2 regions of the Symbiobacterium turbinis genome follow, and region 2 is predicted to be linked to the other one. Evidence: predicted binding sites of a transcription regulator. Region 2 holds the regulator's gene; the other holds the start of a gene.
The links. The regulator Rex, encoded in region 2, represses fermentation and respiration genes when NADH is low (regulators of the CRP and FNR family bind a similar motif). The targets are predictions, from matches to a motif close to ATTGTTAANNNNTTAACAAT.

Region 1 (9,836 bases), 1.3 Mb from region 2:
GTGGAGCACGACATGAGTCTGGTCATGTCCATCTGCGAGCGCATCACCGTCATGGAGTTCGGCCGGAAGATCGCCGACGGCACGCCGGCCGAGGTCCAGACCAACCCGGCCGTCATCAAGGCCTATCTCGGCGAGGAGGAGGTGGAGGCGGAGTATGCTTAAACTCACCAACGTCTCTGCCTCGTACGGCCGCATCGAGGCCCTGCACGGCATCTCGCTGGAGGTGCCCGACGGGAAGATCGTCGCGCTGCTCGGGGCCAACGGCGCCGGCAAGACGACGACCCTCCGCGTCATCGCGGGCATTCTCCACCCCACCCGGGGCAGCGTCACCTTCGACGGCCGGGACATCAGCCGGATGGAGACCGAGGAGATCGTGCCGCTGGGCATCGCCATGAGCCCGGAGGGCCGCCAGATCTTCACCGGCCTCACGGTGGCGGAGAACCTGCGGATGGGTTCCTACACCCGCAAGGACAAGGCGGGCGTTGAGCGGGACCTGGAGTGGGTGCTCTCGCTCTTCCCCCGGCTGAAGGAGCGGCTGAACCAGGTGGGGGCGACGCTCTCGGGCGGCGAGCAGCAGATGCTGGCCATCGCCCGTGCGCTCATGGCGAGGCCCCGGCTGCTGCTCCTGGACGAGCCGTCGCTGGGTTTGGCGCCCATGATCGTGCGCGACATCTTCGCCATCATCCGGAAGGTCAACAGCGAGGGGACCGCGGTGCTCCTGGTGGAGCAGAACGCCAACCTCGCCCTGCGCACGGCGGATTACGCCTACATCCTGGAGACCGGCAAGCTGGCGATGCACGGCCCGGCCGCCGAACTGCGCCGGAACCCCGAGGTGAAGCGCATCTACCTGGGCGGCTGAGCCGCCGGATGGGAGGGAACCGGAATGCCCGTGGTGCATGTCAACGGGATCGATATCCGCTACGAGTGGCAGGGCAGGGAAGACGGCCAGGTGCTGGTGCTGATCAACGGCCTGCTCACCGACCTCTCCAGCTGGAGCGGCCATCTGGACGCGTACACCGACCACTTCCGCGTGCTCACCTACGACTGCCGGGGTCAGGGGGGCTCCTCGAAGCCCGATGACGGTCCCTACCTGCCTTCGCAGCACACCGCAGACCTCGCCGCACTGCTGGACGCCCTGGGCGTGGAGAAGGCGGCCCTGCTGGGGGTCTCCAACGGCGGGCTCATCGCCATGAGCTTCGCGGCGCTGTACCCGCACCGGGTGACGGCGCTGGTGCTGGCCAACACCTACGGCCGGGCGGACACCTTCATGCAGGCCAAGCTCGAGTCGTGGCAGTCCGCCATGCGGGCGGGCGGCGGCCCGGTGCGGTTCGACGTCTCCATGGTCTGGATCTGGGGGCGCTCCTTCGTGAATGAACACTGGGAGGCCCTGCGCCCCTGGCGGGAGAAGGGTTCCGCCATTCCGGTGCACGCCGCGGCCAACCTCATCGAGGGCGCTGCGCACTTCGACATGCTGGAGCAGCTGTCCAACATCACCTGCCCCACGTTGCTCATGACGGGGGATGAGGACGTGCTGACACCGCTGCCATACATTCACGAAATTCAAAGCCGCATTGCCGGCAGCCGCGTGGCCATGCTGGAGCGGGCCGGTCACTGCATGTTCCTGGAGCGGGCGGACCGCTTCAAGGCGGTGGCCTCCGCGTTCCTGCGTGAAGCGCTGCGGGGCTGACGGCGGAAGAACAGGGGGTTGAACGGCCTGAACCCGTCACTCATCGCCTCTTTCGTGGTTCGCCTTTACTGCGATCAGGATGGGGGAGGGAACCCCGACCCTTGCTGGCGGGTGGTGGTCCGCCATGTGCAGACCGGGCAGGAAAGGCAGTTCCGCACGCTGGCAGAGGCCTGGGCTTACGTGGAAGACCTGGCCAGGGCCGCAGAGCTGCCTCGCACGGCTTCGAACGACCTTTGATCTCACATAGCCTCAATCTCATCTAGGGGGTATTGCGTAATGGTTAAGGAGCTCCAGGGTAAGCTTGCGCTCGTCACCGGTTCCGCCCGCGGTCTGGGCCGCGCCATCGCGCTCGAACTTGCCGGCAAGGGCGCCGACATCGTGGTCAACGACGTCCCGCAGATGGAGGAGACGGCGCTGAAGACGGTGGAAGAGGTGAAGGCGCTGGGCGTGAACGCCCGGTTCTACCCGGCCTTCGTCAACGACGAGGCGCAGGTGAACAAGATGGCCGAGGAGATCGGCCCCGTCGACATCCTGGTGAACAACGCGGGCATCAACCGCGACGGCCACATGCGCAAGTCGAAGAAGGAAGACTGGGACGCCGTCATCGACGTCAACCTGACCGGCCCGTTCCTCTGCACCCGGGCGTTCATCCCCGGCATGGTGCAGAAGGGCTGGGGCCGCATCATCAACATCGCCTCGTACGTGGGCCGGACCGGCGTCTTCGGCACCCCGTACTACGCGGCCTCGAAGGGCGGGCTGATCGCCTTCACCAAGGAAGTGGCCATCGAGATGGCCCGGAAGGGCATCACCGTCAACGCCCTGGCGCCGGGGTACATCCTCACCGATATGATGAAGCAGTATCCCAAGGAGTACCTGGACGAGATCACGTCGAAGATCCCCGTGCAGAAGTGGGCCGAGCCCGAGGACATCGCCTACTGGGTGGGCGTGGTCGCCTCGCCGCGGGCCTGGTACATGACCGGGGCGGTCATCGACTGCAACGGCGGCTGGTACATGTAGGCGGGTGGACCGATAAGGAGGTACAGCCCAAGTGCGTGAAGCGGTAATCGTTTCGGCGGCCCGCACGGCGATCGGCTCCTTCGGAGGCTCGCTCAGCACCGTGCCGGCCCACGAACTCGGCGCCATCGTCATCCGGGCGGCGCTGGAGCGGGCCGGCGTGAAGCCGGAGATGGTGGAAGAGGTGCTGATGGGCCAGATCCTGACCGCGGCGCAGGGCCAGAACCCGGCCCGCCAGGCGGCCCTGAAGGCCGGGATCCCGGCGACCGTGCCGGCGACCACCATCAACAAGGTCTGCGGCTCCGGCCTGAAGACCGTCGCCCTGGCCGCACAGGCCATCATGGCGGGCGACGCCGACATCGTCGTCGCCGGCGGCCAGGAGAACATGTCGCTGGCCCCGTACGCCCTGACCCAGGCCCGCTCGGGCTACCGCATGGGCCACGGCCAGGTCATCGACACGATGATCAAGGACGGCCTCTGGTGCGCCTTCGAGGACTGCCACATGGGCATCACGGCCGAGAACATCGCCGAGCAGTACGGCATCACCCGTGAGGAGCAGGACGAGTTCGCCCTGGCCTCCCAGAACAAGGCCGAGGCGGCGATCAAGGCGGGCCGGTTCAAGGACGAGATCGTGCCGGTCACGGTCCGCACCCGCAAGAGCGAGGTCGTCTTCGACACCGACGAGTTCCCGCGCTTCGGCAGCACCCTGGACGGGCTGGCGAAGCTGCGGCCGGCCTTCAAGAAGGACGGCACCGTGACGGCCGGCAACGCCTCGGGCATCAACGACGGCGCGGCCGCGGTGCTGGTCATGTCCGCCGACAAGGCGAAGGAGCTGGGCCTCACGCCCCTGGCGGTCATCCGCGCCTACGCCTCCGCCGGCGTGGAGCCCCGCATCATGGGCATGGGCCCCGTCCCGGCGACCCGCAAGGCCCTGGCCAGGGCGGGCCTGACGCTCGATCAGATCGACCTGATCGAGGCCAACGAGGCCTTCGCTGCCCAGGCGCTGGGCGTGGCCCGGGAGCTCCAGTTCGATTTTGCGAAGGTCAACGTCAACGGCGGCGCCATCGCCCTGGGTCACCCCATCGGCGCATCGGGAACACGCATCCTGGTCACGTTGCTGCACGAGATGCAGAAGCGGGAGACCCGCTACGGGCTTGCGACTCTCTGCATAGGCGGCGGTCAGGGCATCGCCATGATCGTGGAGCGGCCGTAAGCATTCTGCGGCCCGGGGCGGCGGCCGCGCCGCCGCCCCGGGACCGGGCTGCGGAAAGGGCCCCGCCTCTGGGGACCCGACTGCCGACTGTTGACGTGGCCCCGTCCGTCAGGGGCCGCCTGTGATCGGGGACCCGAGTTCATCAACGACGGCCCCTGTGCGGGCGGATTTGTGAAAAATATAACGTTCACATGCAGCGGCCACAGCCGAACCCACCCATCGAGGAGGACACCGCATGTTCAGACTGACCGAGGAACAGAAGCTGGTTCGCCAGGCCGCCCGGGAATTCGCCGAGCGGTACTGCGCGCCCATCGCGGCGGAGATCGACGAAGCGGCCCGGTGGCCGGCGGAGTCGGTGGCCGCGATGGCGCAGCTGGACCTGATGGGCATCCCGTTTCCCGAGGAGTACGGCGGCGCGGGGGCCGACACCCTCAGCTACATCCTCGCCGTGGAGGAGATCTCCCGGGTCTGCGCCTCCACCGGCGTGATCCTGTCGGCCCACACCTCGCTGGCGACGTGGCCGATCTACCAGTTCGGCTCCGAGGACGTGAAGCGGCGCTACCTGCCGAAGCTCTGCTCCGGCGAGTGGCTGGGGGCCTTCTGCCTGACCGAGGCCGGGGCCGGCACCGACGCCGCGGCGCAGACGACCACCGCCGTCCGGGACGGCGACCACTACGTGCTGAACGGCACCAAGGTCTTCATCACCAACGGCGGGAAGGCCGACGTGCTGATCGTCTTCGCCATGACCGACAAGTCGCAGGGCACCCGGGGCATCTCCGCCTTCGTGGTCGAGAAGAGCTACCCCGGCGTCTCCGTCGGCAACGAGGAGTCCAAGATGGGCATCCGGGGCTCCAACACCACCGAGATCCTGCTGAAGGACGTGCGGGTGCCGGCAGGCAACCTGCTGGGCAAGGAGGGCCAGGGCTTCAAGATCGCGATGATGACGCTGGACGGCGGGCGGATCGGCATCGCCGCGCAGGCCCTGGGCATCGCCCAGGCGGCGCTGGAGGAGTCGGTGAAGTGGGCCAGGGAGCGCAAGCAGTTCGGCAGGCCCATCGCCGCCAACCAGGCGATCCAGTGGATGATCGCCGACATGGCCACGCAGGTGCAGGCGGCGCGTCACCTGGTCTACCACGCCGCCTGGCTGAAGGACCAGGGCCAGCCCCACTCCAGAGAGGCCGCCATGGCCAAGCTCTTCGCCTCCGAGACCGCCATGCAGCAGACGGTGAAGGCGGTGCAGATCCACGGCGGCATCGGCTACATCAAGGGCACCACCGTCGAGCGGCTGATGCGCGACGCCAAGATCACCGAGATCTACGAAGGCACTTCCGAAGTGATGCGCATGGTGATCGCCGGCCACCAGCTGCGGTAGCGGGAGCGGTCACGCAAGGAGGAGGGATCGCAGTGCGGTATCAGATCGGCGACAAGGCTTCTGTGACCAAGACCATCACGGAGACCGACGTCTACCTCTTCGCCGGCATCACCGGCGACCTGAACCCGGCCCACGTCAACGAGGAGTGGGCCCGGGAGACCCGGTTCGGCGGGCGCATCGCTCACGGCATCCTCACCGCCGGGCTCATCTCGGCCGCGATCGGGATGAAGTTGCCCGGCCCCGGCACCATCTACGTGAGCCAGACCCTGAACTTCACGGCGCCGGTGAAGATCGGCGACACCATCACGGCGACGGTGGAGGTCGCCGAGATCGTGAACGGCAAGCGGCTGCGGCTGCGCACCACCTGCGCCAACCAGCGGGGCGAGACCGTGCTGGAGGGCGAGGCCATGGTGCTGCCGCCGAAGGAGGGAAGCGAGCGGTGAAGATCCTGGTCTGTGTGAAGCAGGTGCCGGATACGGCGGAGATCAAGATCGATCCGGTCACTCACACGTTGATCCGCTCGGGCGTGCCGAGCATCGTCAACCCCTACGACCGGTGCGCGCTGGAGGCCGCCGCCCGCATCAAGGACCGGCACCCGGAGACGGAGATCGTGGTGATCTCGATGGGCCCCGAGCAGGCGAAGGCCGCGCTGCAGGATTGCCTGGCCATGGCGGCGGACAGAGCCTACCTGGTCTCTGGCCGGCGCTTCGGCGGTTCCGACACCATGGCCACCAGCTACATCCTCAGCACCGCCATCCGGAAGGTGGCGGAGCGGGAGGGGCCGTTCGACGCCATCTTCTGCGGCAAGCAGGCGATCGACGGCGACACGGCCCAGGTGGGCCCGCAAATCGCCGAGCACCTGGGCCTGCCCCAGGTGACGTACGCCCTGCAGGCGGAGGTGGAGGGGGAGAGTCTGAAGGTGGTGCGGGAGGCGGACGAGGGCAAGATGGTGGTCCGGGTGGCCCTGCCGTGCCTCGTCACCTTCTCCAGGCCCCCGTGGGACCCGCGGCTTGCGCCGCTGAAGCGGCGTCTGGCGGCGCTGCGGGCGGAGATCCCCGTCATCGGGCTGGAGGATCTCCCGGATATCGACGAGACCCGCATCGGCCTCAAGGGGTCGCCGACCAAGGTGAAGCGCTCCTTCGTCCCGCCCCGGAAGCAGGGGACCGTGATCGTCCGTGAGGACTGCTGCCAGGCGTCGGCCATGCGGCTGATCGAACTGCTGAGCGAAGCCAACTACATCTGACGGGAGGTGAGCGGATGGAGACCAGGAGCAAGGATGTATGGGTACTGATTGAGACCTATGCCGACGGCTCGGCCCGGAACGTGGGGCTGGAGCTCCTGAATCCCGGCCGGACCCTGGCGGACAAGCAGGGCGGGGCGCTGGTGGCGGTGGTGATCGGCCACAACGTGCAGGGAGCCGTGCAGGCCGCCTCGGCCCACGGGGCGGACACGGTGATCGTGGTGGAGGGCGAGGAGTACCGGGAGTACTCCACGGACGCCTATACCGAGGCGCTTGACCGCCTGGTGCGGAAGTACGGCCCCACCACCATGCTGATCGGGGCCACGCAGAACGGCCGCGACCTGGCGCCGCGGCTCGCCTGCCGCCTGGGCACCGGCCTGACCGCGGACTGCACCTCGCTGGACATCGACGAGAGGACCGGCCTGGTCGCCTGGACCCGCCCCGCGTTCGGCGGGAACCTGATGGCCACCATCATGTGCCCGGACCACCGCCCGCAGATGGGCACGGTGCGCCCCGGGGTCTTCCCGAAGCCGCAGCCCGGGGTGGGCCACGCGGAGATCATTCGGGAGGAGATCCGTGTGCCCGGGGAGCGGATCCGGGTGCAGGTGCTGCAGGTGATCAAGGAGGCCGTCAACGGCGGCGTCGACCTGGAGTCGGCGGAGATCATCGTCGCCGGCGGCCGGGGCGTTGGCGGCAAGGAGGGCTTCAGGCTGCTGCAGGAGCTCGCCGATGCGCTGGGCGGCGCGGTGGGCGCATCGCGGGCCGCTGTGGACGAGGGCTGGATCTCCGCCGACCACCAGGTGGGCCAGACGGGCAAGTCGGTGCGGCCGAAGCTCTATATTGCGTGCGGCATCTCGGGCGCCATCCAGCACGTCGCCGGCATCACGCCCGCGGGCTGCATCGTGGCGATTAACTCGGACCCCGAGGCGCCGATCTTCGGCGTGGCGGACTACGGCGTGGTGGGCGACCTGCACGAGGTGCTGCCGGCGCTGACCGAGGAGATCAGGCATTTGCGGGGGTAAGGGTGCCTGGGGGCTGCGCGTTCCTGGCTTTGGGGGAGTGCGTGAGTGGTGGGGGCGTGGTTGCGATTGAGAAATGCACCCGGGCGGGGGAGTCGGGTGCATTTCTTGCCTTCTCGGTGTGCTGTTGGCGGCTTCGGGGCGGGTTGGCGGGGGACCTTCGCCGGTGGGGTTGCGGGGGATACCCCCTGCGTGAGCCTGTACGTGTGGGCTCTGTGGGTCTGCGGCGGTCGCAGCTGGCTTCAGTTCGTGCGCGCTGCCGGGGCCGGTTGCCGGGTGGTTGAGGATTGAAGGAGTGGGCTGCGGGGCGGGGAGTGCGGCGGATTTCGACTTTGCCTGGGAGGGAAGTGGAGATCGGCCGGGGTTGAGTGGCGCCGGGGCCGGTTGCTGGGTGGTTGAGGATTGAAGGAGTGGGCTGCGGGGCGGGAAGTGCGGCGGATTTCGGCTTGGAGCGGGAGCAAAGTGGAAAACGGCCGGGGTTGGTGGGCGCCGGGGCCGGTTGCCGGGTGGTGGAGGGTTGAAGGAGTGGGCTGCGGGGCGGGGAGTGCGGCGGATTTCGACTTTAGCTGTGAGCGAAGTGGAAATCGGCCGGGGTTGGTGGGCGCCGGGACCGGTTGCCGGGTGGTTGAGGGCTGAAGGGATTGGCTGCGGGGCGGGAAGTGCGGCGGATTTCGACTTTAGCTGTGAGCAAAGTGGAAAACGGCCGGGGTTGGTTGGCGCCGGGGCCGGTTGCCGGGTGGTGGAGGGTTGAAGGGATTGGCTGCAGGGCGGGAAGTGCGGCGGATTTCGACTTTGCCTGGGAGGGAAGTGGAAGACAGCCGGGGTTGGTGGGCGCCGGGGCCGGTTGCCGGGTGGTTGAGGATTGAAGGAGTGGGCTGCGGGGCGGGAAGTGCGGCGGATTTCGACTTTAGCTGTGAGCGAAGTGGAAATCGGCCGGGGTTGGTGGGCGCCGGGACCGGTTGCCGGGTGGTTGAGGGCTGAAGGGATTGGCTGCGGGGCGGGAAGTGCGGCGGATTTCGACTTGGTGTGGAAGCGAAGTGGAAATCGGCCGGGGTTGGTGGGCGCCGGGACCAGCTGGCGGGTGGTTGGGGGCTGAAGGGATTGGCTGCGGGGCGGGAAGTGCGGCGGAACGACTTGGTGTGGAAGCGAAGTGGAAATCGGCCGGGGTTGGTGGGCGCCGGGACCAGCTGGCGGGTGGTTGAAGGTTGAAGGGATTGGCTGCGGGGCGGGAAGTGCGGCGGATTTCAACTTGGAGGCGGAGCAAAGTGGAAATCGGCCGGGGTTGGTGGGCGCCGGGACCGGTTGCCGGGTGGTTGAGGGCTGAAGGGATTGGCTGCGGGGCGGGAAGTGCGGCGGATTTCAACTTGGAGGCGGAGCGACGTGGAAATCGGCCGGGGTTGAGGGGCGCCGGGGCCACTTCACGAGACGTTGTAGGTTGAAGGAATAGGGTGCTGGTAATTGAGGGCTGATGGAGTCGGCTGCCGTACCGGCGCACTCGGACCACTTGCGGATACGACGCCGTAGCGGCTGAAGGGGAATCACAGCGGGAAAGACACCGCCCGCCCCGGGTGGGGCGGGCGGGCCTGTACCAAACGGTTTTCAGTTCTCCTCTTCCTCCAGCTCCCGGGGCAGGTTGTAGCCCCGCTCGCCGAAGGGCTGCAGCTTCTCCAGCCACTTCTGCTTCAGCTTCTTCAGCGCCCTGTCCCGGTCGAAGTAGCCGGTCTCGGGCTCCTCCAGGGTTTCAAGCGGTTCGAACACGAAGGCGTCGGAGCCGAACTCGTTCCAGGCCTGCTGCAGCTCGCGGCTGACGTGCGAGCCGTTCTCCAGCTGGAACCGCTGGCCGTTCAGGGACCGGAAGTTGGGCGTGACCCCCACCCAGACCATGCCGTTCTTCACGTTGCGCACCTGGAAGACGCCGCCCTCGGTCTTCATCTCCCGGGCGAGCCGCTTCAGTTCTTTCCTGCGATCCATGGGGTTCACCCTCTCTTCGCTCCCGTCGCTGCGCCAGTACTCGCTGCCGTCGGGCAGCCGGCTCAGGTGGCCGAAGTCGACCAGGCAGCGACGGAGCAGTACATAGTCCTCTGCGATGGGCTCCAGGATAGCGTTGACCTCCCGCTCGCTGTAGCGGCGGCCGGGGACGAACCGCTCTGCGACCGCGGCGGCGATGATGCGCCGGTGCTTCTCCGGCGTGGCGCCGCTGAACCCCTGCAGCGGTCCCTCCAGCCCGTGGGGGAAGTACCGCGCCAGGATCCGCTCCCGCTCGTCCGCCGGGCGTGGTCCGCGCCTGCGCC
Region 2 (9,836 bases):
ATACGAGGCAGAGCGCAGGGCGGTGCTGTCGGTCGCGCGCCGCATGCACGCCGACGGGCTGGTGCGGCTGACGGCGGGCAACGTCTCCTGCCGCATCCCCGGTACGTCCCTGTTCGCCATTACCCCCAGCGGCATGCCCTACGATGCGCTGGAGCCCGCGGACATCTGCATTCTGGACCTGGACGGCCGCGTGGTGGACGCGCGGCGGCGCCCGTCCACGGAAATGCCGCTGCACCGGCTCACCTACCTGCGGCGTCCGGACGTGGGCGCGGTGGTGCACACGCACTCCATCTATGCGTCGGCATTCGCCTGCACCGGGCAGGAGCTTCCGGTCATCTCCACGGAGCTGGCCGGGCTGGTGGGCGGGACGATCCGCTGCGCGCCGTACGCGCCCAGCGGCACGGAGACCTTCGCCGAGGTCGCCCTGGCCGCGCTGGGCAACGAGGATTTGGCGGTGCTGTTCCAGAACCACGGAGCCATGGCCGTCGCGGAGAACCTCGAGAGGGCCTACGCCGTGGCGGTGGGGCTCGAGGAGGCGGCGCAGATCTACCTGCTGGCGCGGCAGGTGGGGGAGCCCATCATCCTGCCGCCCGAGGAGCGGCGCCGCATCTTCCTCGCCAGGCGCAGGGCGTACGGCCAGTCCCGGGAGGCGTAGATATTGTCGGATGAAGTCTCTTTCTCGGCGATGGTGAAGGCGGAGCTGGCCCTGCTGACGCCGGAGCTGCCGTGCTGCCAGCGGATGGAGCTGGCGGGGCTGGTGCGGGCGCTGGGGCGGCTGGAGCTTCAGGGGCGCGGCCGGGTCGCCCTCACCCTGTCCACCGATTCGGCCCCGGTCTCCCGCAAGGCGATCCGGCTGCTGAAGCGCGTCTCCGCGGTGGAGTACAAGGTCATGGTCATGCGCCGCCGTAAGCTGCGGAAGAACCTGGTCTACCGCATTCACATCCCGCCTCAGCCGGCGGCCATGGAGCTCCTGCAGCTGGCGGGCTTCATCGACGCCGCGGGCCAGCCCACCGAGTGGGCGGAGCGGCCCGAACTGGCCCACGACCACTGCCGCAGGGCGTACCTGCGCGGCGCCTTCCTGGGCAGCGGCTGGGTGGCGGGTCCGGAGAAGCAGCACCACCTGGAGATCAGCACCTCGGCCACGGAGGCGGCCGACGCCCTGGGCCAGATGCTGTTCAGTTTCGGCATCTCCGCCCGGATGGCGGCCCGCCGGGAGTCGCTGATCCTCTACGTGAAGGAAGCCGACCAGATCATCCGCTTCCTGGGGCAGATCGGCGCCCACCACGCCCTCCTGCGCTACGAGGAGGTGCGCGTGGTCAAGGAGATGAAGAATCGGGTGAACCGGCAGGTGAATGCCGAGGTCGCCAACATGGTGAAGCAGGTGGACGCGGCGGCCCGGCAGGTGGAGGCCATCGAGCGGCTGAAAGCCGCCGGCGCCCTGGAGCGGGTCTCTCCCCCGCTGCAGGAACTGGCCGCCCTCCGGCTGGCGCATCCGCACGCCAGCCTGAAGGAACTGGGGGAACTGTGCCGGCCGCCCGTCAGCAAGTCGGGCGCCGCACACCGCATGCGTCAGCTCATGGCCCTGGCCGAGTCACTGGGATGAACAGAATACGTAGTCTTTAGAGTTTGCGATTGACAATCGTCATGGTACAATAGGAATGATGTCACAAGCCCGATGTGCAGGGGCTGGCTCCTCCTTTCGGATCAAGTCCGTCCTACTTCGGAAAGAGCAGGTGATCAGGTGAGTTCGCAACCGCTCGCCGGCAAGACACGGCCGCTCGACGTCTTCTCAACCATAGCCGACGACCTGCGGCAGGTGGAGACCGCGATCGAAGCGGCCTTGTCTACGCAGGAGACGATGCTGGAAGAGGTCTCGACCCATCTGCTGCGGTCGGGCGGCAAGCGCATCCGCCCGGCGCTGGTGATTCTGGCGAGCCGCTTCCCCGGCGTGGAACTGAAGCAGGTGATCGATGTGGCGGTGGCGGTGGAACTCATTCACATGGCCACCCTGGTTCACGACGATGTGGTGGACAACGCCGATCTGCGCCGCGGGCGGCCGACCGTCAACGCCGTCTGGAACAATCAGGTCTCGGTGCTCACGGGCGATTACCTGTTCGCCAAGGCGTTCACCCTGCTGGCGGACACCGGCAACAACCGCGTCGTCCGGCTCATGTCTGAAGTGGTCCGGGAGATGAGCCAGGGGGAGCTGGCGCAGATCGCCTCCTACTTCGATGTAGACCAGACGGAAGAGCAATACTATCGGCGCATCGCCCAGAAGACGGGTTTTCTGATCGCCGAAGCCTGCCGCCTGGGGGCCGTCATGGCCGGGGCTGAGGAGGAGCAGGTGCGGGCCGTCTACGACTACGGGATGGGCGTGGGCCTGAGCTTCCAGATCGCCGACGACCTCCTGGACTTCTTCGGCGACGAGGGCACGGTCGGCAAGCCGGTCTGCGGCGACCTGAAGATCGGCATCCTCACGCTGCCGGTCATTCACGCCCTGCAGCACGCGCCGAAGCGGGCCGAACTGCGCGAGCTCATCCTGACCCGGTCGATTGACGACGCGGAGGTCGAACGCGTGAAGGAGATCCTGACGGAGGCCGGCTCCTTCGACTACGCCCGCCAGAAGGCGCGTGAGCACATCGATCGGGCTGTGCGGGCCCTGGACCAGGTGCCGACCCTTGCGACGCGGCCGGCCCTGAAGACCCTTGCAGATTTTGTTATCAACCGGAACTTCTAACCTTCCGGTTGTCATACTTGCGAATCAGGGGGCTGTTGCATGCGACGGACCAACATTCCTGATGCTGCCATCAGGCGATTGCCCGTGTACCTGCGGGTTGTCAGCGAACTGGCCGCCGCTGATGTTCCCATCATCTCATCGGCAGAGCTGGCCGAGAAGACGGGGCTCTCCCCGGAACAGATTCGGAAAGACCTAGCGTACTTCGGCGCCTTCGGAACCCGCGGGGTGGGCTACGACACCGCCATGCTCAGCCGCCGAATCGCCCGCATCCTGGGCATTCACCGCGGCGTGAAGGCCGCGCTCGTCGGCTTCGGGCACCTGGGGCACGCGCTCGCCCGCTACTCGCTCACCCAGCACAAGGACATCGTCATCTCCGCAATCTTCGACGTGGACCCGGAGAAGGTGGGGCAGGACGTCCTGGGCGTGCGGGTCCAGCCCGTGTCGGAGATGGTCGAAACCTGTCGTAAGCAGGGCGTGAAGATCGGCATCATCACCGTGCCGGCGTCTGCGGCCCAGGCCACGGCCGAGCTGCTGAAGGAGGGCGGCGTCGAGGCCATCCTGAACTTCGCGCCGGCGAAGCTGTCGGTGGACGGCGTGTTCGTGCAGAACATCGACCTGACCATCGAGCTCCAGAGTCTCGCCTACTACACTTCGGCCAGCGAGGACGATGCGGCCGAGGACTAGTGGCACGGCAAAGCGGCGGCGTCCCCGGGAGGGGGGCGCCGCCAGAACTTTTTCGTGGGCCTGTTCGTCCAATAGTGAGATCGATCGACGCATGCTATCATAGAGAGAGAAGCAGGGGTTCCCGCGAGGGGGTGGCTCCGGTAGACCTGACCAACGTCGTCAACTTCCTGGCCGCCCTGGGCGTACGCTCGCCGTGGGATGTGCTCCGCACGGTGCTGGACATCAGCCTGGTCGCGTACATTATTTATAAGCTTTTTTCCCTGATACGCGGCACTCGGGCGGTCCCGCTGATCAACGGTGTCATCACGCTGGTGGTCGCGCTCCAGGTGGCCGAGGCCCTGCGGTTTTATACTATTCAATTTATACTCGAAAATGTGTTCATCGCCGCGTCCGTCGCCCTGCCCATCATCTTCCAGCCCGAGCTCCGGCGGGCCCTGGAGCACATTGGACGGGGCCGGTTGCTGAAGACGAGTTTACGCCTGGACGAGTTTGGCGATGAGGATCGGACGCGCATGATCGACCAGGTTGTGCGTGCCGCCGAGATTCTCGGGCGCACCAAGACGGGCGCCCTGATCGTCATTGAACGCGAAACCGGCCTGAACGAGTACATCGACTCCGGCATCAAGCTGGACGCCCTGGTGTCCGCGGAACTGCTGGTCAACATCTTCGTGGAGAAGACCCCGCTGCACGACGGCGCGGCGATCATCCGGCAGAACCGGGTGGCCGCTGCCGCCTGCTGGCTGCCGCTGGCCGAGGCCACTCCCCTGTCGCACGAACTGGGCACCCGGCACCGGGCCGCAGTCGGGATCACAGAGCAGACCGACTGCGTGGTAGTGATCGTGTCGGAGGAGACCGGCGTGATCTCGGTGGCGGTGCAGCGCACCCTTACCCGGAACCTGGACGAGAAGTCCCTGCGGGAGATGCTGATGAAGCTGCTGGAGCGCAGCAGGCGGCCCGGTCCGGTGCGGGGCCTCTTTAACTGGGGGGCTTCGTCATGATCAGGCGGCTGCTCTCCCTCCTCAGGCAGGACTTCTGGCTGAAGCTGCTGGCCCTGAGCGTCTCGGTGCTGCTCTGGGCCATGGTCGTGCAGGACTACAACAAGGTGACCTCGGTCTCCTTCGACGTCCCGCTCGAAGTCATCTCGCATCCGGAATACGAGGTGTTCGAGGGTCCCCGGGATCTGGAGACCGATGTGGAGGTGCGGGTCAGCGGCCCAAACCTGCTGGTCTCCTCATTGAAGGCCGAGGACCTGAGGGCGCGGGTGGACTACCGCACGGTGCAGCAGCCGGGCCGCGCGCAGGCGGTCCGGGTGCAGGTGACGGGGCCTCCCCGCTACGAGGGGCAGGTGGAGTACCGGGCCAGCCCCTCCACGGTCAGCGTGACCCTGGTGGAGAACCGCACCTTGACGGTGCCGGTCGCGGTCACGCCCGAATCGGGCATCGTGGCCGTGGGCGACCGGGAGTTCCGCTACAGCGCCGCGCCTGTGAACAGCACGATCTTCGTGTCGGGACGCTCCGACTCCCTGGGCCTGGTGCGCACCGCCGTGGTCACGCTGCAGGGGGTCGACCTGGAGCCTCCGCTGGAGGACGGCCGGCTGGCACAGGCGAAAACCCGGCTGCAGAAGCCGGTGCGGCTGGTGGACGCCGTGATGCAGCCGGTGGAGAAGCTGGAGGAGCACTACGCCGAGGTGGAGATCTCCTGGGAGGAGCTGCCGCCTGGCAAGCGGGTGGCGGTTTCGCCCCAGACGATCGGTGAACTGCCGCCGGGCTTCGAGCTGGTCGGGCTGAGCGCAGATCCGGGCGAGGTCACGATCCGCTCCGCGACGCTGGATGGCAGCCTGCCGCAGGTGAGCGCGGTGCAGACGGAGCCGGTGGATCTTTCCGGCCAGACCCAGAGCTTCACCACGGTGGCCCGGCTGGTGGCGCCTGCGGGCACGAGCCTGGCGCAGACTTCCGTGGAGGTCAACGTGGTCATCCGCGAGGTCAGCGCAGAGAAGGTGTTCGGCGCGGTGCCCATCGCCGTGCAGAACGCGCCGGAGGGCATGGTGGTGACCCTGAGCCAGTCCACCGCCCAGGTGCAGCTGACGGGCCGCTACACCCTGGTGCACCCGCTGGACGCCAGCGCGGTGATCGCGTATGTGGACCTGGAAGGGCTGGGTCCCGGCACCCACAGGCTGCCGGTGAAGGTGATCTATCCGCCCGAGATCGTCGAGACGGCCATCGATCCGGCGATCATTGAGGTGACCATTGCTCCCCCCGAAACTGAGTAGAAAGGGGCTTCTTTATGCCCAGGATGTTTGGAACTGATGGTGTCCGCGGTGTAGCCAACAGCGAAGCGCTTTCCCCTGAACTGGCCTTTGCCCTGGGGCGGGCGGCGGCGACGCTCGCCCGGAAACGGTCCGGCGGCCGTGTGGTGGCTGCGGTGGGGCGAGATACCCGCCGCTCAGGCCCCATGCTGGCGGCGGCGCTCTCCGCGGGCATTTGCTCCGCCGGCGGCGACGTCGTCGACCTGGGGGTGATTCCGACGCCGGGCGTGGCCTACGTCACCACGCACCTGAACGCGGACTTCGGCGTGATGATCTCGGCCTCGCACAATCCGGCCCCCGACAACGGGATCAAGTTCTTCTCAGCCGACGGCTACAAGCTGCCCGACGCCGCCGAGGATGAGCTGGAGGCCCTGGTGCGGACGACGCCCGACACCATGCCGCGCCCCACCGGAGCCGATCTGGGAAGCATCCGCCAGAGCCCGGCGGCGGTGGAGGCGTACGTGGAGCACCTGGTTTCCACCGGCAGCCCCCTCAGCGGCATGCGGGTGGTGGTGGACTGCGCCCACGGCGCAGCCTACCAGCTGGCCCCTGAGGTGCTGCGCAGGCTGGGCGCCGAGGTGATCGCGCTGAACACCGCTCCCGACGGCCTGAACATCAACGACGGCTGCGGCTCCACGCATCCCGAGGCTCTGCAGGAGGCCGTGCGGGCCCACAAGGCGCACGCGGGCATCGCGCACGACGGCGACGCGGACCGCTGCATCGCGGTCGACGAACAGGGCGAGCTGGTGGACGGCGATCAGATCATGGCGATCTGCGCCCTGGACCTGAAGGCGCGGGGCGAGCTGCCCCGGGACACCCTCGTGGCCACCGTCATGTCCAACATGGGGCTGGAACTGCTGCTGCGCGAGCACGGGGTCAGCCTGGTGCGCGCCAAGGTGGGCGACCGGTACGTGCTGGAGGAGATGCAAAAGGGCGGTTACGGCCTGGGCGGCGAGCAGTCGGGCCACGTGATCTTCGGCGCGCTCTCCACCACGGGCGACGGCATCCTTACGGCGGTGCAGCTGCTCTCCGTCGTCGCGCGGGAGCAGCAGCCCCTTTCGGCCCTGGCCGGCCGGATGAAGCGGCTGCCCCAGTGGCTCGAGAACGTGCGGGTGGGCCGCAAGGAGGGCTGGGAGCAGAGCCCGGCCATTCAGGCGGCCATTGCCCGGGCCCGGGAGGAACTCGCGGGCCAGGGGCGGGTGCTCGTGCGGGCCTCAGGCACCGAACCGCTGATCCGGGTGATGCTGGAAGGCGCCGACATGGCGCAGCTCCGCCGGCTGGCCGCGGCCATCGGGGAGGTGATCCGGACTGAGCTCCAATAAGAGGAAGCGGCAGTCGAACCGCCGCTCAACGGGCGCCCGTGCCAAGCGGAGCGCCCGTCCCCGCGCGCGGCGTAGCGGGGGGACGCTCCGGCAGGTGTTCACCAGCCCGCTCACCCCGGTGCTTCTGGGGGTCCTGGTGGTGCTGGCGGTGGGTTTCTGGGCGCTGAAAGGCGCCGATGCGCCGGCTTCGACGAACGATGCCCGGGGACCGGGCCAGACGGTCGCGGAAGAACCCGCAGGCGGATCTGAGGCAGGTGTTGCCTCGGGTGCAGAGCCGGCTGCGGGTGAGGAGCCAGAGGAGAGCGGCGGCGCAGACGCTGCGCCGCCGCAAGCGGATGAAGAGCCGCCACCCGAGCCGGCCGCACCGGCGTATCCCCTGGCGACCAGCCGGTCCGCCATCGACCGGTCGGGCGGGGCGGCGGAAACGATGCGGATCACGGTGTACTACGTGGACTTTGACGCCAACATGGAGGCCCTGCAGCCGGTGGAGATCCAGGTTCCCTTCTCCATCACGCCGATCAAGGACAGCGTGGAGCATCTGCTCCACCCGCCCGAGGAGCTGGGGCTGTTCAGCGAGTTCCCGCCGGGCACTGCACCGATCGGCTTCAACCTGGAGGGCGGCGTCGCCGTGGTGGACCTGTCGCCGGAGGTGGAGGGCGTGCGGGGCGAGACGGCGGTGAACGCCGTCGTCGCCACCCTGGTCTACACCCTTACGGAGATTCCTGGTGTGGAGGCCGTGCAACTGTGGGCCAACGGAGAGCCGGCGGTGCTGGACGGCTTCGAGTGGTCAACGCCGCTCACCCGGGCCGACGTGGAGGCGTGGCAGCGGTTCCGGGTGGAGCCGGTCATCCCGTACAGCGGCGGGTAGCCCTCCGGGCGGCGGGCTTCCCGCCACTTTTTTCTTGACGGTTTTCGTCCCCGCTCCGTACACTGGGAAAAGGAAAGGGGGGGAGAAATGCGAGTCTCGTAGGTTCCGGACGGCAAAAGTGCACAGAGACGTTTTGGATCCATGAAGCGCCAGGACTTGCGGCCGGCAGGGCCGCAAGTTGACGAGGTGGGGGATCTCGGAGGATTCGGCGGGTGACCCCCGGTTGCTCACGACCGATAACGGCTCTACAAAGGCCGGGAGCGATCCCGGAGACAAAGGGGCCAGGTGAGGCTGCGGACGGGCAAAGACCGTCCCGGGCATCCTATTGTGCCTTTTTGCCATGTCCACGGTAACCTGCGATGGGCGAGACCAGGCGGGTTGGGTGGACATGGCCCTTTTTGCTTGCAAACGAGGAGGAACAAGCCATGTGCGGCATCGTTGGCTATATCGGACAGCGAGAGGCGCTGCCCGTGTTGATGGACGGCCTGAAGCGGCTGGAGTACCGGGGATACGATTCCGCCGGTGTGGCCGTGGTCGCGGGAGGCGAGACCCGGGTGGCGAAGCGGCAGGGGAGGCTGCGCGAACTGGAGGCGGCGCTCACCGACTTGCCGGCCGGAAGCCGCGTGGGCATCGGGCACACGCGGTGGGCGACCCACGGCCGGCCGTCGGATCGGAACGCGCACCCCCACACCGACGCGTCGGGCCGGTTCGCCGTGGTGCACAACGGGATCATCGAGAACTACGCTGAACTGCGGGAAGAGCTGGCGCGGCAGGGGTGCGTCTTCCGCTCCGAGACCGACACCGAGGTGATTCCCCACCGGATCGCTTCCCACTACGACGGGGACCTCGTGCAGGCTGTGCGCCGTGCCGTCTCCCGGCTGCGCGGGGCGTTTGCCCTGGCGGTGGTGTGCGAGCAGGAGCCCGACAGGATCGTGGCTGTACGGGTCGCCTCGCCGCTCGTGATCGGGCTCGGCGAAGGGGAGCATCTGCTGGCCTCGGACATTCCCGCGCTGCTGCCCTACACCCGGCGGGTCATCGCGATGGAGGAGGGCTGGCTGGCCGTCCTGACCCGGGAAGGGGTGGCCGTGACCACGGTGTCCGGGGAGCCGGTCCAGCCCCGGGTGATGCATGTGAATTGGGAGCTCCGCCAGGCGGAGCGGGGCGGCTACGCCCACTTCATGCTGAAGGAGATTCACGAGCAGCCCCGGGCCCTGCGGGACACGCTCTCGGGCCGGCTGGACCCGGCGGCAGGCCGGGTGCGGCTGCCGGAGGTGGGGCTCAGCGCAGCCGAGGTGCAGGCGCTCAGCAAGGTGGCGGTGGTGGCCTGCGGTACGGCGGCCCACGCCGGGCTGGTGGGCAAATACCTGATCGAGAGGCTGGCCCGAATTCCCGTCGAATGGGACCTTGCGTCGGAGTACCGCTACCGGGAGCCCATGGTCGACGAACGGACGCTGTTCGTCGCGGTGTCGCAGTCGGGGGAGACCGCCGACACGCTGGCGGCGATGCGGGAGGCCCGGAGCCGGGGCGCGAAGGTGCTGGCGGTGACCAACGTGGTGGGCTCCACCGTGGCCCGCGAGGCCGACTGGGTGCTCCACACCTGGGCGGGGCCCGAGATCGCGGTGGCCTCCACCAAGGCCTACACCACCCAGGTGGAGGCGCTCACCCTGCTGGCGATCTGGCTGGGGCAGCAGAACGGCCGCATCGACCTGGCCGAGGCCGCAGCGCTGGTGGAGGGACTCCGCCGGCTCCCCGACCAGGCGGAGCAGGTGCTGGCGCTGGAGCCGGCGGTGAAGGCGGCCGCGGAGGAGCTGGCTCTGCAGAGCGACGTGTTCTTCATCGGCCGGAACCTGGACTACGCCGTGGCCCTGGAGGGGCAGCTGAAGCTGAAGGAGATCAGCTATATCCACGCCGAGGCCTACG

Region 1: a site for Rex is predicted at 4,083-4,102, ahead of ACZ45O_RS08590 (acyl-CoA dehydrogenase). Genes of this name have one in related genera too.

Annotation. Positions count from the first base shown of each region.
Region 1 is NZ_AP042433.1:1,815,253-1,825,088, reverse strand. Features, by position in the region: gene ACZ45O_RS08615 (ABC transporter ATP-binding protein) at 1-162, shown strand, start outside; gene ACZ45O_RS08610 (ABC transporter ATP-binding protein) at 155-859, shown strand; gene ACZ45O_RS08605 (alpha/beta fold hydrolase) at 884-1,687, shown strand; gene ACZ45O_RS08600 (3-oxoacyl-ACP reductase family protein) at 1,964-2,704, shown strand; gene ACZ45O_RS08595 (acetyl-CoA C-acetyltransferase) at 2,736-3,914, shown strand; gene ACZ45O_RS08590 (acyl-CoA dehydrogenase) at 4,150-5,286, shown strand; gene ACZ45O_RS08585 (MaoC family dehydratase) at 5,319-5,729, shown strand; gene ACZ45O_RS08580 (electron transfer flavoprotein subunit beta/FixA family protein) at 5,726-6,529, shown strand; gene ACZ45O_RS08575 (electron transfer flavoprotein subunit alpha/FixB family protein) at 6,544-7,548, shown strand; gene ACZ45O_RS08570 (DUF2087 domain-containing protein) at 9,145-9,836, opposite strand, start outside.
Region 2 is NZ_AP042433.1:3,134,013-3,143,848, forward strand. Features, by position in the region: gene ACZ45O_RS15030 (class II aldolase/adducin family protein) at 1-655, shown strand, start outside; gene whiA (DNA-binding protein WhiA) at 659-1,603, shown strand; gene ACZ45O_RS15040 (polyprenyl synthetase family protein) at 1,742-2,737, shown strand; gene ACZ45O_RS15045 (redox-sensing transcriptional repressor Rex) at 2,777-3,421, shown strand; gene cdaA (diadenylate cyclase CdaA) at 3,553-4,419, shown strand; gene ACZ45O_RS15055 (CdaR family protein) at 4,416-5,690, shown strand; gene glmM (phosphoglucosamine mutase) at 5,705-7,048, shown strand; gene ACZ45O_RS15065 (GerMN domain-containing protein) at 7,143-7,916, shown strand; gene glmS (glutamine--fructose-6-phosphate transaminase (isomerizing)) at 8,342-9,836, shown strand, end outside.